2 linked regions of the Magnetofaba australis IT-1 genome follow. The protein of the gene in region 2 interacts with the protein of the main gene of each other region in a pairwise test. Links are inferred from orthologs where the notes say so. Each region holds a gene or a part of one and is shown on either strand. Other genes may lie near its edges.

Region 1 (11,612 bases), on a different replicon or contig from region 2:
GTGGTACTCGCCGGCGCGAATCACCCCTTCCGGGGCGCGCCACGCCTGCAAGCGGAAGCCCAACGCCGACTCCACCACACCCCGACGGGCCAGTTCGGCGCCGGTTTGCGCTGCGCCCCACCCTTTGGGGATGGTGACAGTGATGCGCTCATCCAGAGAGTGGCGCATATAGCGGTCATATCGATGCCAGCACCAGAGCGCTAGAACGATGGCGAATACCGATATGACCGCGATTCCGCGCTTCAAGGCGCTTTTTTCAGCACCAGAGTGGCGTTGGTGCCGCCAAAGCCGAAGGAGTTGGAGACAGCGGCTTCCAATTTGACTTCACGCGCGGTGTGCGGCACGTAGTCCAGATCACACTCAGGATCCGGGTTGTCCAGATTGATGGTGGGAGGGATCACCCCTTCAGACAGCGCCATGGCGGTGAAGATCGCCTCTACGCCGCCCGCCGCGCCCAACAGGTGGCCGGTCATGGATTTGGTGGAACTGACCATCAGGCCATTTTTGGCGTAGTCGCCGAACACCGATTTGACCGCCATGGTTTCGCCAACGTCCCCTGCCGGGGTGGAGGTGCCATGGGCGTTGATATAGCCGATCTGCTCGGGATTGAGCTGCGCATCGGCCAGCGCCGCGCGCATGCAGCGCGCCGCCCCTTCGCCGCCGGGCGAGGGCTGGGTGATGTGGTGGGCGTCGCCGGACATGCCGTAGCCGACCACTTCCGCATAGATCTTGGCGCCGCGTTTCTGCGCGGATTCCAGCTCTTCGAGAATAACGATGCCAGAGCCGTCGGCCTGTACAAAGCCGTCACGATCCTTATCCCACGGACGCGACGCCTTGGCGGGCTCGTCGTTGCGGGTGGAGAGCGCCTTGGCGGCGGCGAAACCGCCGATGCCCAGTTCGCAGATGGCCGCTTCGGCGCCGCCCGCCATCATGGCGTCGGCCTCATTGCGTTGAATCATGCGGAAGGCGTCGCCAATGGCGTGTGCGCCGGTGGAACAGGCGGTAACCACCGAGTGGTTGGGCCCCTTGAAGCCATACTTGATGGAGACCTGACCGGAGATCAGATTGATCAGCGCGCTGGGGATGAAGAAAGGCGAGATGCGGCGCGGCCCCTTCTCCAGAATCTGCTGTGCCTGGGTCTGGATCGCCACCAGGCCGCCGATGCCCGAGCCCACGGTGATGCCGATACGGGTGGCGTTCTCTTCCGTCACTTCGAGTCCAGAGTCCTCCATGGCCAACTGCGCGGCGGCCATGCCGAAGTGAATGAAGCGATCCATCTTCTTCACATCTTTTTTCGGAATCCAATCCTCGGCGTTGAAGTCGGGAACTTCACCGGCGATGCGCACGCTGTATTCAGTGGCGTCGAACAGGGAGATCGGGCCGATGCCGGAGCGCCCCTCCATCAGTCCCTGCCAGGTCGTTTGATTGCCAACCCCCAACGGGGTCACCAGACCCACCCCTGTGATGACCACTCTGCGCGTCATGGCCGCCTCCGCGTCAATTCGTCTGAAAGATGCAACATAAGCACAAAACCGCGCAGGCGCTGTTATCAGCAAACGAGCTGCAAACAGCGCCTGGCGGTTTCAAGAATCCCCGCACGCCGGGAGAACCAGCGCACGGCGGCGCCCAAAGGGCGTCTTAGTCCATATTGGCGTTGATGTAGTCAATCGCCTCTTGCACGGAGGTGATCTTTTCAGCCGCCTCGTCGGGAATTTCGCAACCAAACTCCTCTTCCAGAGCCATCACCAGCTCAACGCTGTCGAGGGAGTCGGCGCCCAGGTCATCGACAAAGTTGGAGTCGGTGTTGACTTTTTCGGCGTCCACGCCCAGTTGTTCCACCACGATCTTTTTCACGCGTTCAACAATGTCGCTCATTGATTTCGTTCCCTTAAGTGAGGCGCCGCGCGCCCGTGGCGGCGCTGCGCTGAAGATGGACTGCTTTCACTCGAAGCTTCGGCGCCTGGGGTCTCCTCGCCGACAGTTTCGATTTTGATCAACGGCGCATCGCCGTTTAATCCGTAACAAATTAACCCATATACATGCCGCCGTTGACATGCAAGGTCTCGCCGGTGACATAGCTGGTCGACTCCGCGGCCAGATAGGCCACCGCGCCTGCGATATCCTCTGCCGAGCCCATGGCTCCCGTGGGAATTTGTGAGAGGATAGCCTCCCGCGCCTGATCATTCAATGCTTCGGTCATATCGGTGGCGATGAAACCGGGCGCCACGCAGTTGACCGTGATGCCGCGCGGGGCGACTTCACGCGCCACACTGCGGGAGAAACCCACCAGTCCGGCCTTGGCGGCGGTGTAGTTGGCCTGACCGGGATTGCCGGTGAAGCCCACCACCGAGGTGATGTTGATGATGCGCCCGAAGCGCGCCTTCATCATCGGCTTGAGCGCCAGTTTGACCAGACGAAACACGCTGCTGAGATTGACGTTGAGCACCGCCTCCCAATCGTCCTCTTTCATACGCAACATCAGGCCGTCGCGGGTGATGCCCGCATTATTGACCAGAATGTCGATGCGGCCAAACTTGCCCATGGCGGCGTCGATCAATTGCGCGGCGGACTCCGATTGGCTGAGGTCAGCGGACACGCCCAACGCCTGCACGCCCAAAGCTTCAATTTCCGCTACGGTTTGGGCGATCTTCTCTTGATTGGTTCCGCTCACCACCACATGGGCGCCGCGACGCGCCAGATCCAGCGCGATGCTCTTGCCGATGCCGCGCGTGGAGCCGGTGACCAGGGCGACGCGATCCTTCATAGTAACTGCTCCCATTTGCTACAAATTTCTTGGATTACAGATCCGCCAACGCGGCCAGATCTTCCGGCCCATTGACCGGAATGGCGCGGGCGCTTTTATCGATGCGCTTGAGCATGCCGCACAGCGCCTTGCCGGTACCCAGCTCCAGGAAGGTGTCCACGCCCTCATCGAGCAAACGCTGCATGGAGGCTTCCCAGCGCACCGAGCCGGTCACCTGTTCCACTAGTTGACGGCGCACGGTCTCGGCGTCCTGGGTCGGCGCGGCGCTGACATTGGCGATCAACGGCACGCTCAGATCATTGATCTGGGCGTCAGCCAAAGCCGCTTGCATCGCCTCGGCGGCGGGTTGCATCAGGGGACAATGGAAGGGTGCGGAGACCGGCAGCAGAAGGCAGCGCTTGGCGCCGCGCTCCTTGGCCAACTCCACCGCCTTCTCCACCGCCGCTTTGGCGCCGGATATGACGATCTGCACGGCGGTGTTATAGTTGGCGGGCACGCACACGCCGCCGGTAGCCTCGGCCGCCTCGGCGCACACCGCCTCGACGTCGGCTTCGGCCATATTCAGCATCGCCGCCATGGCGCCCTGCCCCACCGGGACCGCCGACTGCATGGCGTCGCCGCGCAGACGGGTCAGCCGCACCGCATCGGCAAACGCCAGACCGCCCGCCGCACAGATGGCGGCGTATTCGCCCAGGGAGTGGCCGGCGACAAAGTCGGGGCGGATGGCGGTGCGCTCGGTGACCATCTGATACGCCGCCATAGCGGTGGTGACCAGCGCTGGTTGCGTATTGCGCGTGAGGGTCAATTGATCCTCTGGGCCATTGAACATCAGCCCGCTTAAGGATTCGCCCAACGCGGCGTCAGCCTGCTCAAAATAGGCGCCAATGGCGCCGCCTTCGGCGCTCAACGCCTGACCCATGCCGACGCTCTGCGCGCCTTGTCCGGGGAACAGAAAAGCTATCTTACCCATGAACCGCCCTTTGTTATGCTGGCGTGATATGTTTCAAGTCGATCACACATCATCCTAAAATCATCGATGTGGGTCCAGGGTTGATGCGACTCAATTGGAAAGCCACATGATGATTTTGGCGATGCGTGCAGGCTTTATACGCAAAAACGCTCCCGTTTTCACGGGAGCGTTTGCATTTTTTCATCGGCGGGCGTCGCTGCGCCAGCAGCAACCCGTTAAGGGGCCTGGTTGCCAATATTGTCCGGCGTCGCGCTGGGGGCGCTTTGCTGCGGGTGCGCCCCGCCCGGGGAGCCATGCTGCTCGCGGATCAACTCATCCTTGATCTTGGCCAGCTCCAGGAAGTAGTCAGCTTGACGACGCAGTTCGTCGGCGATCATGGGCGGATGGGTCAGCAGAGAGCTGATCACGGTCACGGTCTTGCCCTGCTCCTGCAGCGCCTCGACCACGCTGCGGAAGTCGCCGTCGCCGGAGAACAGCACCGCATGATCATAGTTGGGAGCCAAGCGCAGCATGGAGACAGCGATCTCAATGTCCATATTGCCCTTGGTGCGCTTGTTACCGGTGACCGGGTCCACATACTCTTTGATGGGCTTGGTCACCACGGAATAACCGTTGTAGGCGAGCCAGTCCACCAGCGGGCGGATGGGCGAATACTCCTGATCATCGCCCAGCGCGGTGAAGTAGTAAGCGCGCATCAGGCGGCAGCGACCGCGGAAAAACTGCAGCAGCTTTTTGTAGTCGAAGTCGAAACCCAGGGAGCGGATTGCGGCATACAGGTTGGAACCGTCGATGAAGACGGCAATACGGTCGTTCTTGTGGAAAATGTAGTCGGGAACCGTGGCGTTACCCATGATGCGGGGTCCTTTTTATTGCGCGGTCGGGGCTGGAGGCGAAAGCAGCGAGCCGACCGTCGTGAAATTTTCGCCGATATCGGCTAATGGGGATATCGGCGACCTCAACAAGCGTGATTATTCCGCTTGCAACTTCCTGAAAACGACCGTACTGCCTGTCTGTCTTCGTTAACTCATCAGACAGTTCAACAACCAGAGGGTTCAACACGCGTTGCAGCATAGAAGAGTTATTCTACTCAATTCTACTCACAACAGACAACTTGAACACCGCTGCGCATCCATATCACAAACAAAAAAGGCGGCACTGCGAGGTACGGCAGGCCGCCTTATGGACCGTCAAGCGATCGAATTGGAGCGGGAGAAGGGATTTGAACCCTCGACATCAACCTTGGCAAGGTTGCGCTCTACCCCTGAGCTACTCCCGCAGGATAGATAATTTTCAACGCCTTCGTTAGCAAAGAGCTGGAGGCCGGGGTGGGATTCGAACCCACGAATAAAGGTTTTGCAGACCTCAGCGTTAGACCACTTCGCCACCCGGCCATCATCGCAATCGCGAGAATGTGTGAAGAGAGAAAATGGAGCGGGAGAAGGGATTTGAACCCTCGACATCAACCTTGGCAAGGTTGCGCTCTACCCCTGAGCTACTCCCGCACGCTTGCTACTCTACCACAAATTCCGTGCTTTGTACGACTGTTCACCGTGGCTGTGGTTGTTCGCTTGGCCAACGGTGAGGGGATGTTATAAGGCAATGTCGGCGACGGGTCAAGCAAACGATGCGCAAATTTGAAAAAAAATTCTCGCGCAATCGTGTGAACCCGGCGCAACAGGCGTGTTACGGTCGGATTTTATCCCACGCATCGCGCATGTAGTAGAACGCCGACCACACCGACAGCACGGCGGAGACGTACAGGCACAACTGCCCGGGCATCCCCAGCGGCAGGCTAAAAAAGGAGTCCTGCAGCAGCGCCATGCCGATGCCGAGCATCTGCATGGCGGTTTTCCACTTGCCAATCCAGGAAACCGGCGCGCCGCTGCCCTGCCCGGCCATGAACTCCCGCAGCGCCATCACCAGGATCTCGCGGATGATGAGCACCATCACCACCACCAGATCGACGCGCTGTTGATCAAGCAGAATCACCAGGGCGGCCACCACCAACAACTTGTCGGCGACGGGATCGAAGAACTTGCCAAACGCCGACACCAACCCCTGCTTGCGCGCGATATAGCCATCGGCCCAATCGGTCACGCCAGCGATGGCGAACAGACTGGCGGCGACCAGGTTGCCCCAATCGCCGGACAGGTAGATCGCCCCCACAAAGAACGGGATCATGATAATCCGGCTCAAAGTGAGCCAGTTGGGCAGATTCAGATGCACGATGCGCAGCTCTTACGTCAGGAGTCCGATTTCAAAGCGTCCAATATGGTTTCGGCCAGGGTTTGGGAGACGCCGGGCGTCTGCGCCAATTCGCGCACGCTGGCTTCCGACACCCCGCGCGCCGAGCCAAACCGGGCGATGAGCGCCTTCTTGCGTCGCGGACCCACGCCGGGGATGGCGTCCAGGGCCGATTTGATCTGCCGCTTGCCGCGCTTGTTGCGATGAAAGCCGATGGCGAAGCGGTGCGCTTCGTCGCGGATCTGTTGCAATAGAAACAGCGCAGGCGAGTCGTGAGGGAGTATAAGGGGTTCGTCGGCGTCGGGCAAGAACAGCCGCTCGCGTCCGGCATTGCGCTCCGGTCCTTTGGCGATGCCGCAAAAGGCGATGTCATCCATCTGCATTTCGCGCGCGACCCGCATCACCGCATTGAGCTGCCCCTGGCCGCCATCCAGCAGGATTAGATCCGGCCACGCCTCACCGCTCCCTTCACTCTGTTCATTTTCGCTGTTTTTCAAGCGGGTGAGACGGCGTGTGAGCACCTCGGCCATGCGCGCCGTATCGTCGGCGAGATTGGGATCCTTGAAGTTGAATTTGCGGTATTGGTTTTTGCGGAACCCTTCCGGGCCGAACACGATCATCGCCCCCACCGCCTCGCTGTCCTGGATGTGGGACATATCGTAGACCTCAATGCGGTCTGGCGTCTGCGGCAGATTGAGCGCCTCGGTCAGCGCCTCCAGCTTGCGCCGCACCTCCTCCTGCCCGCTCATATGGCGCTGCAGCGCCTGCTTGGCGTTGTCCCTGGCCAGCATCAACAGGCGGTGTTTTTCGCCGCGCTGGGGGCGGGTCAGGGTGACCCGCTGGCCGCGTCGCTCGGAGAGGGCATTCTCCAACCACGCCCGCTCGGTGAGATCGAGATCCACCACCACTTCAGACGGTGGCGGCTTATCGCTGTAGAACTGCTGCAGGAACTGTTCGAGGATCTCTTCAGGATCGGAGTCGCCGGTCTGCTCCAGAATCAATCCACGACTGCCCAGATTGACCCCCCGGCGGATGAAGAACACCTGCGCCGAAGCGATGCCGCCGCCCAGCTCAATGGCGGCGATATCCATATCGGCGTCAGCGGCCAGATTGACTCGGCGCTGACGCTGCACATATTCGATGGCGCGGATACGGTCCCGCAGCACCTTGGCGCCTTCAAAGTCGCGCTCTTCAGAGGCCGACCACATGGCCGCTGCGAGCATCTCGGTGAGCTGCTTGTCCTTGCCCTCCAGGAACAGAATGACGTCGCGGGTCAGCGCTGCGTACTCTTCAGTACTCACCCGATCGCAACAGGGTCCGTTGCAGCGGTGAATCTGAAACTGCAGACAGGGACGCGTGCGCAGATTGAACTCGTTATCATCGCACTGACGGATGGGGAAGATCTTCTGGATCCACTTGAGGGTCTCGCGCACCGCATGGGCCGACGGATAGGGTCCGTAGTACTTGCCTGGCGGTCTGCGGTCGCCGCGATAGAGCGACAGGCGCGGAAACGCATGGTTGGTGCTCAGGTGCAGATAGGGGTAGGACTTGTCGTCCTTGAGCAGCACATTATAGCGCGGCTTGAGCTTTTTGATCAGCGACGCTTCCAGAATCAGCGCCTCGCTCTCGGTTTCGGTGATGGTCACCTCCAGCCCACGGGCCAGACTGAGCATCACCTGAATGCGCGGCGATTGCTGATTCTTGGTGAAATAGGAGAGCGTGCGCTTGCGCAGCTGCTTGGCCTTGCCCACATAGAGCACGGTTCCGCCTGCGTCCAGGTAGCGATAGACGCCAGGCGCCAGCGGCAGGCTCTTGGCGACCTTTTTCAGCGGATGGGCGGGGGCGCGCGGTTCGCTGGACATGAGCGTCGCTTACGCCGCCTGCGCGCCTTTGCGCTGGGCGCGCAGCAGCAGTCCCAGACCGACCAGGAACATGGGCAGGGTGAGCCATTGGCCCATGGAGAGCCCCAGCGCCAGTAGCCCCAGATGGGCGTCGGGTTCGCGCACGAACTCCACCAGGAAGCGACACACCGCATAGCCCATGATGAACAGCCCCAGCAGGAAGCCCGCCGGACGCGGCTTATTGCCCAGCGTCCACATCAGAATGAACAGGCAGACCCCCTCCAGGAAGGCTTCATAGAGTTGGCTGGGATGGCGCGGCAACGGACCGCCGGTGGGGAACACCATAGCCCAGGGGACGTCGGTGACGCGGCCCCACAGCTCGCCATTGATGAAGTTGCCGATGCGTCCCAGCAGCAGCCCCACCGGGGCGATGGGGAACGCCAGGTCGGCCAGTTGCAGGCAGGGAATGCCGGATTTTCGCGAATAGAGCAGGCAGGCGGCGATGCCCCCCAGCAGACCGCCATGGAACGACATGCCCCCCTCCCACACGCGCAGAATGGCGAGGGGATGATGCAGATAGTAGTCGAACTGGTAGAACAGGATATAGCCGAAGCGTCCGCCCAGCACGATGCCCATGAGGGTGTAGATGAGAATATCGCCCAGATGGTCCGAAGTCAGTTGCGGCATGAAGCGCTTGGCGCGGTAGTTGAGCAGCGGCCAGGCAAAGAGGAAGGAGAGCGTGTACATCAGCCCGTACCAGCGCACCGCCAGCGGCCCGACTTCGAAAATGATGGGGTCGAACTGCGGATAGGCGATCATGCCCCCTCCTCGCCCGCTTGCGGGTCGGGATCTTCCGGCGGTTTGGGCGCTTCCGGGTAGCTGCCGAGAATTTTCAGGCTGTGGGTGAAGAAGCCCAGCTCCTCGATGGCCAGTTGCGACGGTTCATGGTCGGGGCGGCCCTGGAAGTCCAGATAGAAGTGGTAGCTCCAATCCTTGCCCGCCACCGGGCGCGACTCCAGGCGGGTCAGGTTGATGCCGTTGGTGGCGAAGCCGCCCAGGCATTTATACAGCGCGGCGGGGATGTTGCGCACCTCAAACAGCAGGCTGGTCTTGACCGATTCAATTTGCGGATCCAGCGGCTTGCCCTGTTTGGAGATAACCAGAAAACGGGTGGTGTTGCGGCGGCTGTCCTGAATGTTGCGCGCCAGGATCTCCAGGTCATAGAGCTCGGCGGCCAGCTCCGAGGCGATGGCCGCTTCGTGGGGGTGGCCGTTGCGGCTCAGATCCTCGGCGGCGCCGGCGGTGTCGTAGACGGCGACGCGCTCCCACCCCTGACGTTTGAGAAAGCCCTGACACTGCGCCAACGCCTGCGGGTGTGAGTAGACTTTGCGCACCTGCTCCAAGCTCACGCCACGATGGGCCATCAGGCAGTGGCGAACCGGCAGGAAGTATTCGCCGATGATGTGCAGATCCTTGATCGCCAGCAGGTCGTAGCTGTCGGAGACCACCCCGGCCATGCTGTTCTCCACCGGGACCATGCCCAACTGCACGCGCCCCTCATCCACCGCGTCAAACACCTCCTCGAAGGTTTTGAACGGGAGGTATTCGCCGCCGGGCAGACGTTCGCGGCACGCCTGTTCGCTATAGGCGCCGGGCATGCCCTGAAAGGCGACGCGCAGAGGAGCTGTGGTCATACGGGTATCCATTTATCAACGACGGGGCGCGCCTTTGATGAGCCGACGCTTCATGCTAGGATCGCCCGGAAATTTCGCGGGCGACCATCTTAGGCCGCTGCGGCCCAAGAAGCAAATCCAGCAGACGATTTCCCCGCGTTTTCCCCAAGGAGCGCCATTGACCACAACGCAGCCCCCCCTTGGCGTTTGGGCCGAAAGCCTGGACGTTCAGTCCGTGGCACAACAATGGGCCGCGCGCCTGCGCCTGCCCTGCATCGCCTCCGCCGAGGGGATGAGCCATCTTCTGGTGGTGACGGCGGAGCGCTTGGAGCTGCGCGCGCTGACGGATCCCACCGGCGGCGGACCGGTCTTCGCCGAGTTCAGCGGCGGCGCGGCGGAGAACTGGGAGCGCGGCCAGCCGTTGGCCAAGGCGGTGGGGGTCAAAGGCGGCGTCACGCCGTCCATTCTGGACGCCACCGCCGGACTGGGCGGCGATGCCTGGATTCTGGCCCGCCTGGGCTGCGCGGTGACTCTGATCGAACGGTCTCCCATCATCGCGGCGCTGCTGGAAGATGCGTTACAGCGCGCGCAACGGGATGACGAGGCGGCGCCTTTGGCGACGCGGATGCGTCTGTTGGCGGGCGATGCGCGGGAGCTGATGGCGCAGTGGTCCGACGAGCCGCCGGATGTGATCACGCTGGACCCGATGTTCCCGGAGAAGAAGAAGGGCGCGCTGCCCAACAAGGAGATGCGGCGCCTGAAACAATTGGTGGGCGACGACGCCGATGCGGCGGAAACGTTGGCGGGGGCGCTGCAACTGGCGGGCAAACGGGTGGTGGTCAAACGCCCCCTAAAGGCGCCGCCGTTGGACGGCCCTAAGCCGGGCCACGCCATCAGCGGGCGCAGCACCCGGTTTGACGTCTATCACGTGGCTAACAGCAAGCAAGTGAATTCATGAGTCAAGCAGCCAAGCACCCCAAGCAACGCCTGAATACCCTCTGGACGCAACTGGATAACGCCCTGCGGCGCGATCAGACGCGCCTGCGGCGGCGCATCCAGGGCGCGCAGAAGGCGGTCAAGCAGAATCGCGGCCCCAAGGAGGAGACCCTGCTTGAGTTGGAGCAGGCGGTTTCTGATGCGGTAACCCGGCGTGATGAGCGCGTGCGCGCCATCCCTGAGCCCAACTTCCCCGAGCAACTGCCGGTTAGCGCGCGCCGGGATGAGATCGCCGCGGCGATCCGCGAGCATCAGGTGGTGGTGCTGTGCGGCGAGACCGGATCGGGCAAGACCACACAACTTCCGAAAATCTGTCTGCAGTTGGGACGCGGCGTCAATGGCTTCATCGGCGTCACCCAGCCGCGCCGCATCGCCGCCCGCGCCATCGCCGAGTATCTGGCGGAGGATCTGGGCTCTGCGGTGGGCGAAACCGTCGGCTACAAAGTGCGGTTTCACGACCGTGTGAATGCCCACTCCCTGGTCAAGGTAATGACCGACGGCATGCTGCTGGCGGAGACCCAGCAGGATCGCTGGCTGGAGGATTATGACACCCTCATCGTCGACGAGGCCCACGAACGCAGCCTCAACATCGATTTCCTGCTGGGCTACATCAAGCGCATCCTGCCGCGCCGTCCCGATCTCAAGCTGATCATCAGCTCCGCCACCCTGGACACCGAGAAGTTCAGCAAGCACTTCGACAACGCTCCCATTATCGAGGTCTCGGGCCGCGCCTATCCGGTGGAGACGCGCTATGCGCCCATCACCCTGCGCGATGAGGATGAAGACGAAGTATTCCCGGCGCCCGGCAAGCAGCAGCAGGCGGACCTGCGCATTGCGGCGATTCTGGATGCGGTGGACGAACTGTTCCGCGACACCGATAACGGCGATGTGCTGGTGTTTCTGCCCGGCGAACGGGAGATTCGCGAAACCGCCGAGGCGCTGCGCAAGCACCACCCGCCCCATACCGAGGTGTTGGGGCTCTACGCCCGCCTCTCCGCCGCCGAGCAGCATCGAATTTTCCATCCCGGCGACAAACGGCGGGTGATTCTGGCCACCAACATCGCCGAAACCTCGCTCACGGTGCCGCGCATTCGCGGCGTGGTGGATACCGGCTTGGCGCGCAT
Region 2 (11,753 bases):
CGCTCCACATTGTTGTGCAGCGTCGCCTTGTCGCCCCGCTCCCGGTGTGGCGCGCCACAGCAACCAAAATCACTCACCAACCGCACGCGGAATCCCATGCTGCGCAACACATTGGCGGCGGACTCCGCCACATGGGGCATAAACAGCCGCGCCATGCAGCCCGATAGCAACACCACCTCATCGCCCGCCCCCTCCACAGTGGCCGCGGGCGGCTTGGGTCGGTGCTGGGGAATCAGCTTGGCGATCCGTTTCAACGGACCCAGCGGCCAGCGCGGCGCGCCCAGACTCACCGCCAGATCCAGCGCGCGACTGGCCATGCGCGCCAATTTGGCGGAATCGGTGATGGCGTGCAGCCACGTCTCAAAGCGCCCCGACTCCAGCGGCGCCAAGGAGCGCGCTTGCAGCGAGAGCTTGCCGGGTCGAACCCCCACCGGGCAGGCGGCGTGGCAGGCGCGACAGCCGATGCAGTGGGCCAGCAGATCCACCGCCTCCTGCGGTTCGAGTTCGCCAGAGGCCAGCGCCAACACGGCGGAGACGCGCCCGCGTGGGGATTGCGTCTCCACATTCTCCACCCGATAGGTGGGACAGACGGGAAGGCAGTAGCCGCAATGGGTGCATTGCTGGGCGTTTTTGAACTGTTTATAGCGCAGATTAACCGGCGCTTGAGGCAGCAGCAGAGACATAGTGATCAACGTCGCATGGAGACAAGAGAAACACGCACATGAGTCGGCAAGGCGCGATAGCCAAACTCACGAGGGTCCAGGGAAATCATTTCCCTGGCGGGTCGAGGGCAGAGCCCTCGCGGGCGCCGGGCAGAGCCCGGCTGGGTCCAGGGCAAAGCCCTGGCCGGGTTTGGGGCGGAGCCCCAACATCTTTCATTCTCCCAATCTTCTCAGCTTCCCTGCGCCAGACGCACAGCAGATGAGCAGTGGCGAATCCACGCCTTGAGAACAAGCTGCGATTGGCGCTAGAATGGAGGATTATTCTCCTTTTTCCTGCCCAGCGCAAAGCCATTTGCCTGCGGCGCGGGACTGGCACTCGAATTATCCCCTATCATCAACGGGAGTTGCGACATGGCTGGACATAGTAAATGGGCCAATATCAAGCATCGCAAAGGCGCGCAGGACGCCAAGCGCGGTAAGATCTTCACCAAGTTGATCAAAGAGATCACGGTGGCTTCGCGCATGGGCGGCAGCGACATCAACGCCAACCCGCGCCTGCGTGCGGGGGTGACGGCGGCGCGGGCGCAGAACATGCCTAAGGACACCATCGACAAAGCGATCAAGCGCGGCGCGGGCGAGTTGGACGGCGTGGATTACGTGGAGACCCGTTTTGAGGGCTACGGCCCGGCGGGCGCCGCCATCATCGTCGACACCCTCACCGACAATAACAACCGCACCGTGGCCGACGTGCGCCATATCTTCAATAAATATGGCGGCAACATGGGCACCTCTGGCTGCGTGGCCTTCATGTTCGACCACAAAGGCCAGATTGTGTTCGACGCCGAGGGCATCGACGAAGATGAACTGATGGAAGCGGCGCTGGAAGCGGGCGCCGAGGATATCGTCAACGCCGACGGCTCGTTTGAGGTGATCACTGCGCCGGAGGATCTCTCCGACGTGCAGGAAGCGCTGGCCGAAGCCGGCTATGACAAGCCGGTCTCCGCCGAGGCCACCATGCGCCCGCAGAACACCACCGAGATCACCGAAGAGAAGCCCGCCGCCACCATGCTCAAGCTCATGGAGATGCTTGAAGACAACGATGACGTGCAACACGTCTACGCCAACTTCGACATCCCTGACGAGATCATGGAAAAGCTCGAATAAGGCGCGATTTTCTCTCACAAGGATGTTCTATGGCCGCCATGCTGCGCGTGCTGGGCATTGACCCCGGCAGCAACGTCTTGGGCTGGGGCGTGGTGGAGGGCGACGGACAGCGCGCCCTCCACATCGCCCACGGCTGCGTGCGTCAGAAGTCCGGCGCGCCCCTGCCCGATCGCCTGAGCCGCATCTTTGCCGACCTCTCCGAGGTGATCGCCGAACACAAGCCCCACGCCGTGGCGGTGGAAGAGGTGTTTGTATCGCAGAACGTGCGCAGCGCGCTGGTCCTGGGCCATGCCCGCGGCGCCGCCATTGTGGCGGCGGGCGCGGCGGCGCTGCCGGTGGCCGAATACACCCCCATGCAGATTAAAAAAGCGGTGGTGGGCTACGGCAAGGCCGACAAAAAGCAGGTGCAGGAGATGATGCGCATGCTGCTCTGCCTACCCAAGATCCCCGCCCAGGACGCCGCCGACGCCCTGGCTGTTAGCCTCTGCCATGTCAACCAGGCCGCTTGGAATCAACGCGCCAACGCCGCCATCGCGGGCATCAAACTCGCCTGACTCTCCCCTCCTCAGCCGTTTCCCACGCAAGCCTCGAATTTAACACGACAAAAATTGTAAATTTACATGCCTCGTTGGCAATCTGCAACCTGCGCATGTTGGTGATGGACGGCTTGTGTGCAATTTGGCAATATCCACACAGGAGTTGCGGGCAACGGGATCTCTCTCGTCCGTGGGCGCTGCGCCCCTCCTTGTGCGTATCTCTGGCGTGATGCGGCGATCTCCCTTGGTGCGCCGCACACGCTTTCCGGCGATTTGCCGACGTCGTTGTATCCAGGAGAATGAGAATGAAAAAGCTGGGTTTTGCCGCTTTCCTCGCACTCTGTTTCAGCCTTGCCGCCCCCGCCTTTGCGGGTCAACAGGACTTTATGCTGGTCAACCAGACCGGCGACCCCATCGACCAGTTCTTCGCCTCCCCCGCCAGTAGTCAAAACTGGGAAGAGGATATTCTGGGGCGGGATCAACTGCCGGATATGGACTCGGTCACCATCACCTTTGCCCGCGATACCGAAGCCTGCTTGTGGGATTTTCTGGCCGTCTATCCCGATGGGGAAGAGGTGGTGTGGCACGACATCAATCTGTGCAACATCAGCACGGTCATCCTCAAGTGGGATGAGAAGAACGAACGCACCTACGCCGTGGTGGAATAACGCCAACGCCCGGCTGCGCGCCGGGCGCGCCCCCTTCAGCGCACGCTCTGCGGCTATCAGCACGATGGCCGCAGAGCGCTCAAACCACACACACGCCACCCTTCGACTCTCCCGCCTGGGCTGCGCACATGTTATGCGACGGGTTGCCGAATGAGGGTCTTGAGCTTCTCCGGCGCGGTGCGGCGGGCGTCATTCAGATAGATTTCATGGTGCTTGCCGCGCCGCTGACGCCCCTGCTCGGCGATAAAGGCGTGTAGCCCTTCAATGGTCGGCGCCTCGGCGCTGTAGGGACCGACATGGAGAATCTGCGCGCTGGGTCCTTCATGCAACGACTCAAAGCGCATCGACTCCAGCGCGGGCGGCGCCTTCTTGCTGGCCACCTCAGCCATGGTCTGCGTAACCAATTCCGGGGTAATCCACTGCGGCTGCATGATCATCAGGGTCCAGCGCCACGCTGCTCTGTTGCCGGTGGCGAAGTCGGCCATATCGTCGCTCCACCACAGCCCTTCCAGCGGCATGACGCCATAATCGACAGCCTCCGGCCCCTTTTTAATCGCGAACTTCAGCCCATAGGCCACCGCGAAGAGCGCCTCAATGGCTTCGGCAAACGCTGGCGGGTATTGGGATCGCCCTGGCCATCAATCATGAGGAAGTTCATGGCCGGAACGTTGACCAACGCGTGGCTCTTTTGCGATGCCGCATAGAGGGATTTAAGCTCTTTCTTTAAATCGACTTTTCCCATCAGCCCCTTCGCTTTCAGTCCTATGGGTTATGATTAATTGTCGGTATTGCGATCCAACTGCGAACTGCCCGCATCCAGCTTCACGCCCCCCATCAGCGTAACGCTTTGTGCGTTGATTCTGCTTGAGCCATTTCGCGCCAAAAATCCATCCACTGTAATTTGGGTTCCGGTAGTCAGCGTATTGCGACGCCATCCGCGCCGTTGCAGCAGATGCGGCGCCCCCATCTCCACTGTCCAGTTACTCACCTTGCCTGACTCGGCGCTCCTCACGTTCATATAGAGATGGATATGCGGATTGGTCCACGCCACTTTGGTGACGACGCCACTGAGGGTCACGGGGTGTTGGCGAGAATATTCCGCCGCAAACGGATGGTGCGCGTGCGCGTGTGGAGTGAAAATCAGCGCACCGGCCACCCCCAAACCCGCCAGCGCCATGCGGGAAAACGTTTTACGATTTAAATTTCTCATTTTACTCTCCTGCTCATTGTATCGAACAACTGGCGCTTCTTATGCGCACGACCCAAATCTGTTGCGTATTTCCAAATGGGTTTACGAAACCCTAGCAAAGTTGCGCGAAGAGCCCAAGCATGGGCGATACACGCCGCCACTTCTCCCACGGTCCGCGCGCCAGTATGATGCTGATGCGCTCAACGAATACGGATCTCCTGTCCTCCACGTTTTTTGATGCCCAATCAACGCTCATGATCGCACACCTTCGCGGAACCGTTGCCGACAAACAGCCTGATTACGCCATTCTCGACGTGGGCGGCGTGGGCTACCGGGTGTTCATCCCGCTCTCCACCTACTCGGCATTGCCGCCGTTGGGTGAATCGGCGCAACTCTTCACCATCACGGTGGTGCGCGAGGACGCTTTCCACCTGTATGGCTTCCATGAGGAGAAGCAGAAGCGGCTATTTGGCTTGCTCACATCAGTGAGCGGTGTGGGGGCGAAGATCGCTTTGGCGCTGCTCTCCACCCATCCGGCGGACGCTTTGGCGCAGGCCATTGCCAATGGCGACATCACGGCGATTTCACGGGCGCCGGGGGTGGGTAAGAAGGGGGCGCAGCGCATCGCCATGGAGCTGAAGGAGAAGATGGCGGCGTTGGGGGGCTTTGCGGCTCCTGGCGGCGTTGCCTTGCCTGGGGGCGAGATGGGCTTTGCCGCGCCGGTGGGATTGCGTGAGGAGGCGGCGTCGGCGTTGGTGAATTTGGGTTATAAGCGTAACCAAGCGGATGCGGCCCTGGCCAAGGCGCTGAACAGCGGCGATATTGAGGATTTGGGCGAGTTGATCAAGGTTGCGCTGAAGCTGCTCTCGCCACAGAGTTAACTGAGCCAGCACAGTATAAAAGTGTGTGCGGGAATGAGGCCGAGCCAGTGTATCTATTGGCCGCCGACTGGTCGGCGGCGGGGTCTGGGGGCCGCGCCCCCAGCGGGGTTTGGGGCGGCGCCCCAAGGTTTGGCTTTTTCTTTTCGGGAGTTTGAGGGCAGAGCCCTCAATATCTTTAATCTTTAAGCCGTTTCCCCGCTGAACAGAGTGCGAGCCTGTTACAGGGCTGCAGAGTGAGCAGGAACGACGAGCCCGCAAGGAGGCCGTCGGGGAAACGGCGGTGAGCAGGCGCGCAGCGCTGTCGTCCGCAGGACGGCGAATGCAGTAAAAGCCGCCATCCGGCGAGGGGGAAAAGTGTGTGCGGGAAAATTTCACGGGCACGCTCTTTGCGCTAGACCAGAACCGCCCCGTTGACGAAGTTGGGAGCGAGGCCAAAACCGCCCTTTTGGCGATGTTCGGCGCAAGGACAAAACCGCCCTTTTGGCGATGTTCGGCGCAAGGACAAAACCGCCCTTTTGGCGATGTTCGGCGCAAGGACAAAACCGCCGCCTTTGGCGGCATACTAGGGAAGCTTCCCCAGACCCCTCTCTCAATTTGCCGGAGCAAATTGAGTCAGGAAGCGCCCCACAAAATTGCTGCGCAATTTTTCTTTGAAAAGGGGCGCGATTTCAAAAAATTAGATATTAAGGCTCCGCCTTAATAATCCGCCAGGGCTCCGCCCTGGACCCGCTTAAGGGTCACAGACCCTTAAGAATCCCGCCGCCGACCAGTCGGCGGCCAATAGTCAGCGCTCGCTCCAACAGCGTCACGCAAACATTTTGCACATCCTAACGAGACACGGGATTCATGGACGAAGACCTCTCAGACCCACGCCTGATCTCCAGTGAAGCCGAACTCGGCGAATCCCGCCAAGAAGTCAGCCTGCGCCCCCGCGCGCTGCAAGAGTTCATCGGCCAGCAACAGCTCAAAGGCAACCTGCAAGTGTTCCTCGATGCCGCCCGCGCCCGCGGCGAAGCGTTGGATCACATGCTGCTACACGGCCCCCCCGGCCTGGGCAAAACCACCCTGGCGCAAATCGTCGCCATCGAAATGGGCGTCGGCCTGCGCGCCACCTCCGGCCCCGTCATCGAAAAAGCGGGCGATCTGGCCGCGCTGTTGACCAATCTCAACCCCGGCGACGTCCTCTTTGTGGACGAAATCCACCGCCTCTCCCCCGCCGTGGAGGAGATCCTCTACCCGGCCATGGAGGACTACCAACTGGATATCATCATCGGCGAAGGCCCCTCGGCGCGCTCGGTGAAGATCGATCTGCCCCGCTTTACCCTGCTCGGCGCCACCACCCGCGCCGGCATGCTCACCGGCCCCCTGCGCGACCGCTTCGGCATCCTCGCGCGCATGGAGTTTTATACGCCGGAAGAGCTCGCCATCATCGTTTCACGTTCTGCGTCCATCCTCGGCATCCCCATGGAGCCCGCCGGAGCGTATGAACTGGCGCGACGCTCCCGCGGCACCCCGCGCATCGCCAACCGCCTGCTGCGCCGCGTGCGCGACTTCGCCCAGATCCAGGGCGGCGGCATTATCGACCACGCCCTGGCCGACGCGGCGCTGACCCAATTGGAGGTGGACGCCTTCGGTCTGGACAATATGGACCGGCGCTTGCTTGGCGTCTTGATTGAAAAGTTCGACGGCGGCCCCACCGGCCTGGATACCCTGGCCGCAGCCATCGGCGAAGATCGCAACACCATTGAAGATGTGATCGAGCCCTATCTGGTCAAGGAAGGCATGCTCGATCGCACCCCGCGCGGACGCAAAGCCACCGCGCGCGCGTTTGATCATTTGCGCATTAGCGTCCCCGGCGGCGCACAAGGACGATTGCTTTGAGCGATTGTAAAATCAATAACATCGAGCGCTTCGAATGGCCCATTCGGGTCTACTACGAAGACACCGACGCCGGTGGCGTGGTCTACCACAGCCAATATCTGAACTTTCTTGAGCGCACCCGCACCGAGTGGCTGCGCAGCGCCGGTTTGGAACAGGAAGCGCTGTTCGCCGCAACCGGGGCCCGCTTTGTGGTGACCCATATGGCGGTGGATTTCATCAGCCCGGCGCGACTCGACGACCTTTTGACGGTGACGGTGTCAATCCGCCGTCGCAGGCAAGCCAGCTTCGAGCTGGAGCAAACCATCGAACGGGACGGCGCGCGGTTGATCGCCGCCACCGCGCGCATCGCCTGCGTGGGCGAAGAGTTCAAGCCCATCCGCATCCCCGCGCAAGTTTTGCAACAACTCTTTGAATGAGGCGACGCAGGAATCATGGACGCACAATTGAATCATAGCGCCTGGACGCTGGTTATTCAGGCTGGTCCGGTGGTGAAACTGGTGATGCTGGCGCTGCTGATCGCCTCGGTGGTCTCGTGGGCCTACATCTTCGACAAATGGCGCCGCTATCGCCGTATTCGCAAGGAGTCGTCGCAGTTCGAAGAGCGCTTCTGGAGCGGCGGCTCGGTGGCGCAGCTGTTCCAAACCGCCAATGACGAGTGGCCCGACAGTCCCATCGTGGTGATGTTCACCTCCGGCTTTCGCGAATGGAAGCGCTGGGAGAGCGGCGATACGCCCCATGACGAGGGCGATCTGGTCTCCAATGTGCGTCGCGCCATGACCGTGGCGCTCAATCGCGAAGTGGAGCGGCTCGAGAGCGGCTTGACCTTCCTGGCCACCGTCGGCGCCACCAGCCCCTTCGTGGGTCTGTTCGGCACCGTGTGGGGCATCATGAACGCCTTCATGGGTCTGGCTGGCGCCAAGACCACCACTCTGGCCATGGTCGCCCCGGGCATCGCCGAAGCCCTCATCGCCACCGCCATGGGTCTGGTGGCCGCCATCCCGGCGGTGATCGCCTACAACAAGTTCTCCGCCGAATTGCGCCGACTGCACAGCAAAATGGACAACTTCGGCGCCGAGTTCCTCAACATCCTGGAGCGCCGCGCCTCCTCCCGCCGCAAGGCTGGATGATCTTTTTGGGCAATCGTTGAACTGATTGGACGATTGGAGATATTGGGGCTTCGCCCCAAACCCCACCAGGGCGCCGCCCTGGACCCACACGGGCTCTGCCCGTGACCCGGCAGGGCTTTGCCCTGCACCCACGAGGGCTCTGCCCTCGACCCGCCAGGCCAATCGGGACAAATCCGATTTCCCTGGACCCTCGTTAATTTGGCAGCCGTGCTTTATTCGGCTTTCGCGCGTTCAACGTCCAGTAAGAGACATCACGCGCATCGAACCATACGCCTGTCACGCAAGGGAGCGTCACAATGGGCATGAACGTCGGCATGGGCGGCGGCTTGGGACAACGTCCCGAACGCCCCATGAGCGAAATCAACGTCACTCCGCTGGTGGATATCATGCTAGTGCTGCTGATCATCTTTATGGTCACCGCGCCGCTGCTCACCCAAGGGGTGGAGGTCAATCTCCCCGGAACCAGCTCCGACCCGCTGCCGTCCCAAGCGGAGCCGCTGGTGATCTCGGTCACCGCCAATGGCGCCCCCGCCATTGAGACGCAGCCCGTCACCATGGATGAGATGGTGACCAAAGTGCGCGCCATCCGCGACCAGAACCCCAATATCCAGATCTTCGTGCGCGGCGATCGCAACGCCGCCTATGGATCGGTGATGGAGGTGATGGGGCGTCTGCACGCAGCGGGCATCCGCCGCGTGAGCCTGATCACCCAACCGCCCAAAAGCTGAGGATCGGACGCTTGGATACCGGGCTCTCACGCGGCGTTCTGCTGGGCTCCATCGGCCTGCACATCGCCGTGTTGCTGATCGCAACGCTGGCCACGCGCCTGCATACGCCGCCGGAGCCGCCGCCGCTCATGGCGGTGGATATCGTGGTGCTGGACGAAGCGCCCCCGCAGGAGGCGCCGCCGCCAGTCATCGAGCCGCTGGAGGAGCCGGAACCGGAACCCATTCCTGAACCGGAGCCCGCACCAGAGCCTGAGCCTGAGCCTGAGCCTGAGCCCGAACCAGAGCCCGAGCCTCAACCTGTCGTGGAGCCCGAGCCCACTCCAGAACCCGAGCCTGTCGTCGAGCCCGAGCCCATCGTCGAGCCCGAGCCCATCATCGAGCCCATTCCGGAGCCCGAGCCCGTCGTGGAGCCGACGCCGGAGCCCGCGCCGGAGCCCGAGCCTGCGCCGGAGCCCGAACCCGTTCCGCCCGCGCCGGAGCCGCCTCCGCCGCCCAAGCCGGTGGTGAAGGATCCGCCGCCCAAAAAGGTGGAGAAGCCCAAGCCGCGTCCGCGCGCCGCGCCTGCGCCGAAGAAGGTGGTCAAGCCCAAGCCGAAGCCCAAGCCCAAGCCACCGGTGAAGGAGAAGAAAAAGCCTGAGCCCAAGAAGCTGCCGCCGAAGCCGACTTTCGATCTGCCCAAGCCGAAGCCGCCCAAAGCCGCTCCGCCCAAACCGGAGTTCAGCGGGGTGATTCAGAAGCGCGTGCAACCGAGTTTGAGCGAAGCGCAGAAGGAAGCGCAGATCAACGCGTGGGCGCAAGACATCAAACTGCGCGTGGAGCGCAACTGGCGTCCGCCTATCGGGCTGCCGCCCGGGCATGAGTACTATCTGGAGGCGCGGATTCAAATAACCGCCGATGGCGCGTTGCGCATGCTGGATATTCTGAAGAGTTCGGGCAATCGCGCCTATGACGGCTCCGTGAGCCGCGCCATTGGCCTGACGCGAAATCTGCCGCAACCGCCGCCTCACTGTAACTGGTGTCGGCAGCCCATCGACGTGGTGTTCCAACCCGAATAGGGATTGAAGAGATGAATCGTGTTCGCAGCCCTGGCGTCGCGCGCCGAATGGCGCTTCTGCTAACCGCGGTCGCGCTTGTTCTGAGTTTCTCCTGTGAGTCGGCCCACGCGCGCAAGCTGGTGTTTAAAAAGGGCCTCACCGCCATGCCCATCGCCCTGCCCGCGTTCGTCAGTCAGAACGCCCAGGGCAAGAGCGGCGCCCCCGACGCCCTCAGCCAGCGCATCACCGAAGTGGTGTCCGCCGACCTGGGCAACTCCGGCTTCTTCAAAATTCAGAACCCCGACACCTACTTGCAGGGGTCGCTGGATCTGTGGAATCGCGGCCCCAACTATCGCGAGTGGCGACTGGTGGGCGCCGACGCGGTGGTGGGCGGCTCCGCCCTGCGCGATGGCGACAAACTGCGCGTGGACTTCTACCTCTACGACGTCGCCCAAGGCAAACTCATCGGCAAAGGGTGGCGCTTCTCGGCCACCATCAACGATTGGCGCCATGTGGCCCACCGCGTCTCCGACGAAATCTATAAGCGTCTGACCGGGCAGGAGGGCTACTTCACCTCGCGCATCGCCTTTGTGGCCGGCGAAGGGCGGCGCAAATGGCTGGCGATGATGGACGCCGACGGCGCCAACCGCATCGACCTGGATCTGGGGGTGAAGGATCAACTGGTGCTCTCGCCGCGCTTCTCCCCCGATGGCGAACGCCTGTTTTACATCTCCTATGAGAGCGGCGAACCGCGCATCTATCGCTGGGAGCTGTATACCGGCAAGCGCGTGCGTCTGACCGCCTTCCCCGGCCTCAACAGCACGCCGTCGTGGTCGCCGGACGGAACCAAAATGGCGCTGACCCTGAGTAAGGACGGCAACCCCGAGATCTATGTACAGAATCTCACCACCGGCCAGCTCAAGCGCATCACCCGCCATCCGGGCATCGACACCTCGCCCACCTGGTCCCCCGATGGCGAGACCCTGGCGTTCGTCTCCGACCGCTCCGGCGGCAAACCGCAGATCTACACCGTGCGCGCTCGCGGCGGCAATCCCGAACGCCTCACCTTCGAAGGCAAGCGCAATCTCGACCCGGCGTGGTCGCCCAACGGCGACCGCATGGCCTTTGTGCGCAACGAGGGCGGGAAATTCCGCATCGGCGTAATGGACGCCGATGGCAAGAACGTGCAACTGCTCACCGACTCCTGGATGGACGAAGAGCCCACCTGGTCGCCCAATGGCCGCGTGATTCTGTTCTCGCGCCAGGAGCGCGGCTCCGGCGAACAGCACCTCTACACCATCGACGTCACCGGCGCCAACGAGCGCCGGGTGCGACTGCCCGATGGCGTCGAGGCTTCCGGCGCGTCGTGGTCGCCGCTGATTCGCTGAACGGCGCATCAAAATAACTGGCACGGTTCTGGCTTAACATAACGCCAAAATGGCGTCTCCGGTCCGTCACGACCGGCAGAGCGTCAGAGTGTTGTCAATGCAATCGGAAACCAGACATCGTCGGACAGGGAGTTCGTCATGAAGCGCGCAGCATCGATTCTCGCCACCCTTTTTGCTCTTTCGCTGCTGGCTGGTTGCGGCGCCGTGCCCAAGGAGGGGCCCAATGACGGCGGCGACCCCAGCGGTCTGACCCAGGATGAGATGTACGCCAACGACCCCAACGGGCAGTCGGTGCGGCGTCCCGGCGCCAATGGCGCAGGCCTCAATGACCGTCCGGGCTTTGATCTGGATGGCGGACGCTACGGTCAAAACGGCGCCGCCGCCAACGGCATGCACGGCGCCGCCGTCGCCCCCAGCGAACCGCGCATCTATTTCGGTTACGACTCGGCGGATCTGACCCCCGAGGCCCAACGGGTGCTCTCCGGCGCGGCGCAA

The links.
Region 1: the proteins of ybgC (region 2) and acpP interact in binary tests that used the Escherichia coli proteins (3 or more experiments, as listed by UniProt). The link is inferred for Magnetofaba australis IT-1 from one-to-one orthologs.

Annotation. Positions count from the first base shown.
Region 1 is NZ_LVJN01000018.1:573,433-585,044, forward strand. The notes cover bases 258-3,060. They hold acpP (acyl carrier protein), read right to left. Parts: upstream 1,876-3,060; coding sequence 1,639-1,875; downstream 258-1,638. Other genes in these bases: fabF (beta-ketoacyl-ACP synthase II), read right to left, coding at 258-1,484; fabG (3-oxoacyl-ACP reductase FabG), read right to left, coding at 2,027-2,764; fabD (ACP S-malonyltransferase), read right to left, coding at 2,799-3,060. Outside these bases: endolytic transglycosylase MltG, read right to left, coding at 1-246; more of fabF, read right to left, coding at 243-257; more of fabD, read right to left, coding at 3,061-3,734; MAIT1_RS08635 (LabA-like NYN domain-containing protein), read right to left, coding at 3,950-4,585; pgsA (CDP-diacylglycerol--glycerol-3-phosphate 3-phosphatidyltransferase), read right to left, coding at 5,418-5,960; excinuclease ABC subunit UvrC, read right to left, coding at 5,978-7,840; lgt (prolipoprotein diacylglyceryl transferase), read right to left, coding at 7,850-8,638; pheA (prephenate dehydratase), read right to left, coding at 8,635-9,513; MAIT1_RS08680 (class I SAM-dependent methyltransferase), read left to right, coding at 9,728-10,450; ATP-dependent RNA helicase HrpA, read left to right, coding at 10,447-11,612. UniProt on the Escherichia coli protein: Carrier of the growing fatty acid chain in fatty acid biosynthesis.
Region 2 is NZ_LVJN01000020.1:490,540-502,292, reverse strand. What follows is about bases 5,744-8,687. They hold ybgC (tol-pal system-associated acyl-CoA thioesterase), read left to right. Parts: upstream 5,744-6,977; coding sequence 6,978-7,397; downstream 7,398-8,687. Other genes in these bases: tolR (protein TolR), read left to right, coding at 8,405-8,687; tolQ (protein TolQ), read left to right, coding at 7,413-8,108; ruvB (Holliday junction branch migration DNA helicase RuvB), read left to right, coding at 5,947-6,981; MAIT1_RS14450 (hypothetical protein), read left to right, coding at 5,744-5,800. Also shown: MAIT1_RS14485 ((Fe-S)-binding protein), read right to left, coding at 1-683; MAIT1_RS14480 (YebC/PmpR family DNA-binding transcriptional regulator), read left to right, coding at 1,074-1,826; crossover junction endodeoxyribonuclease RuvC, read left to right, coding at 1,868-2,380; MAIT1_RS14470 (hypothetical protein), read left to right, coding at 2,668-3,030; MAIT1_RS14465 (GyrI-like domain-containing protein), read right to left, coding at 3,162-3,608; MAIT1_RS22065 (hypothetical protein), read right to left, coding at 3,593-3,772; MAIT1_RS14460 (DUF6152 family protein), read right to left, coding at 3,806-4,207; Holliday junction branch migration protein RuvA, read left to right, coding at 4,360-5,100; more of MAIT1_RS14450, read left to right, coding at 5,459-5,743; more of tolR, read left to right, coding at 8,688-8,836; MAIT1_RS21880 (energy transducer TonB), read left to right, coding at 8,848-9,891; Tol-Pal system beta propeller repeat protein TolB, read left to right, coding at 9,939-11,258; peptidoglycan-associated lipoprotein Pal, read left to right, coding at 11,397-11,753.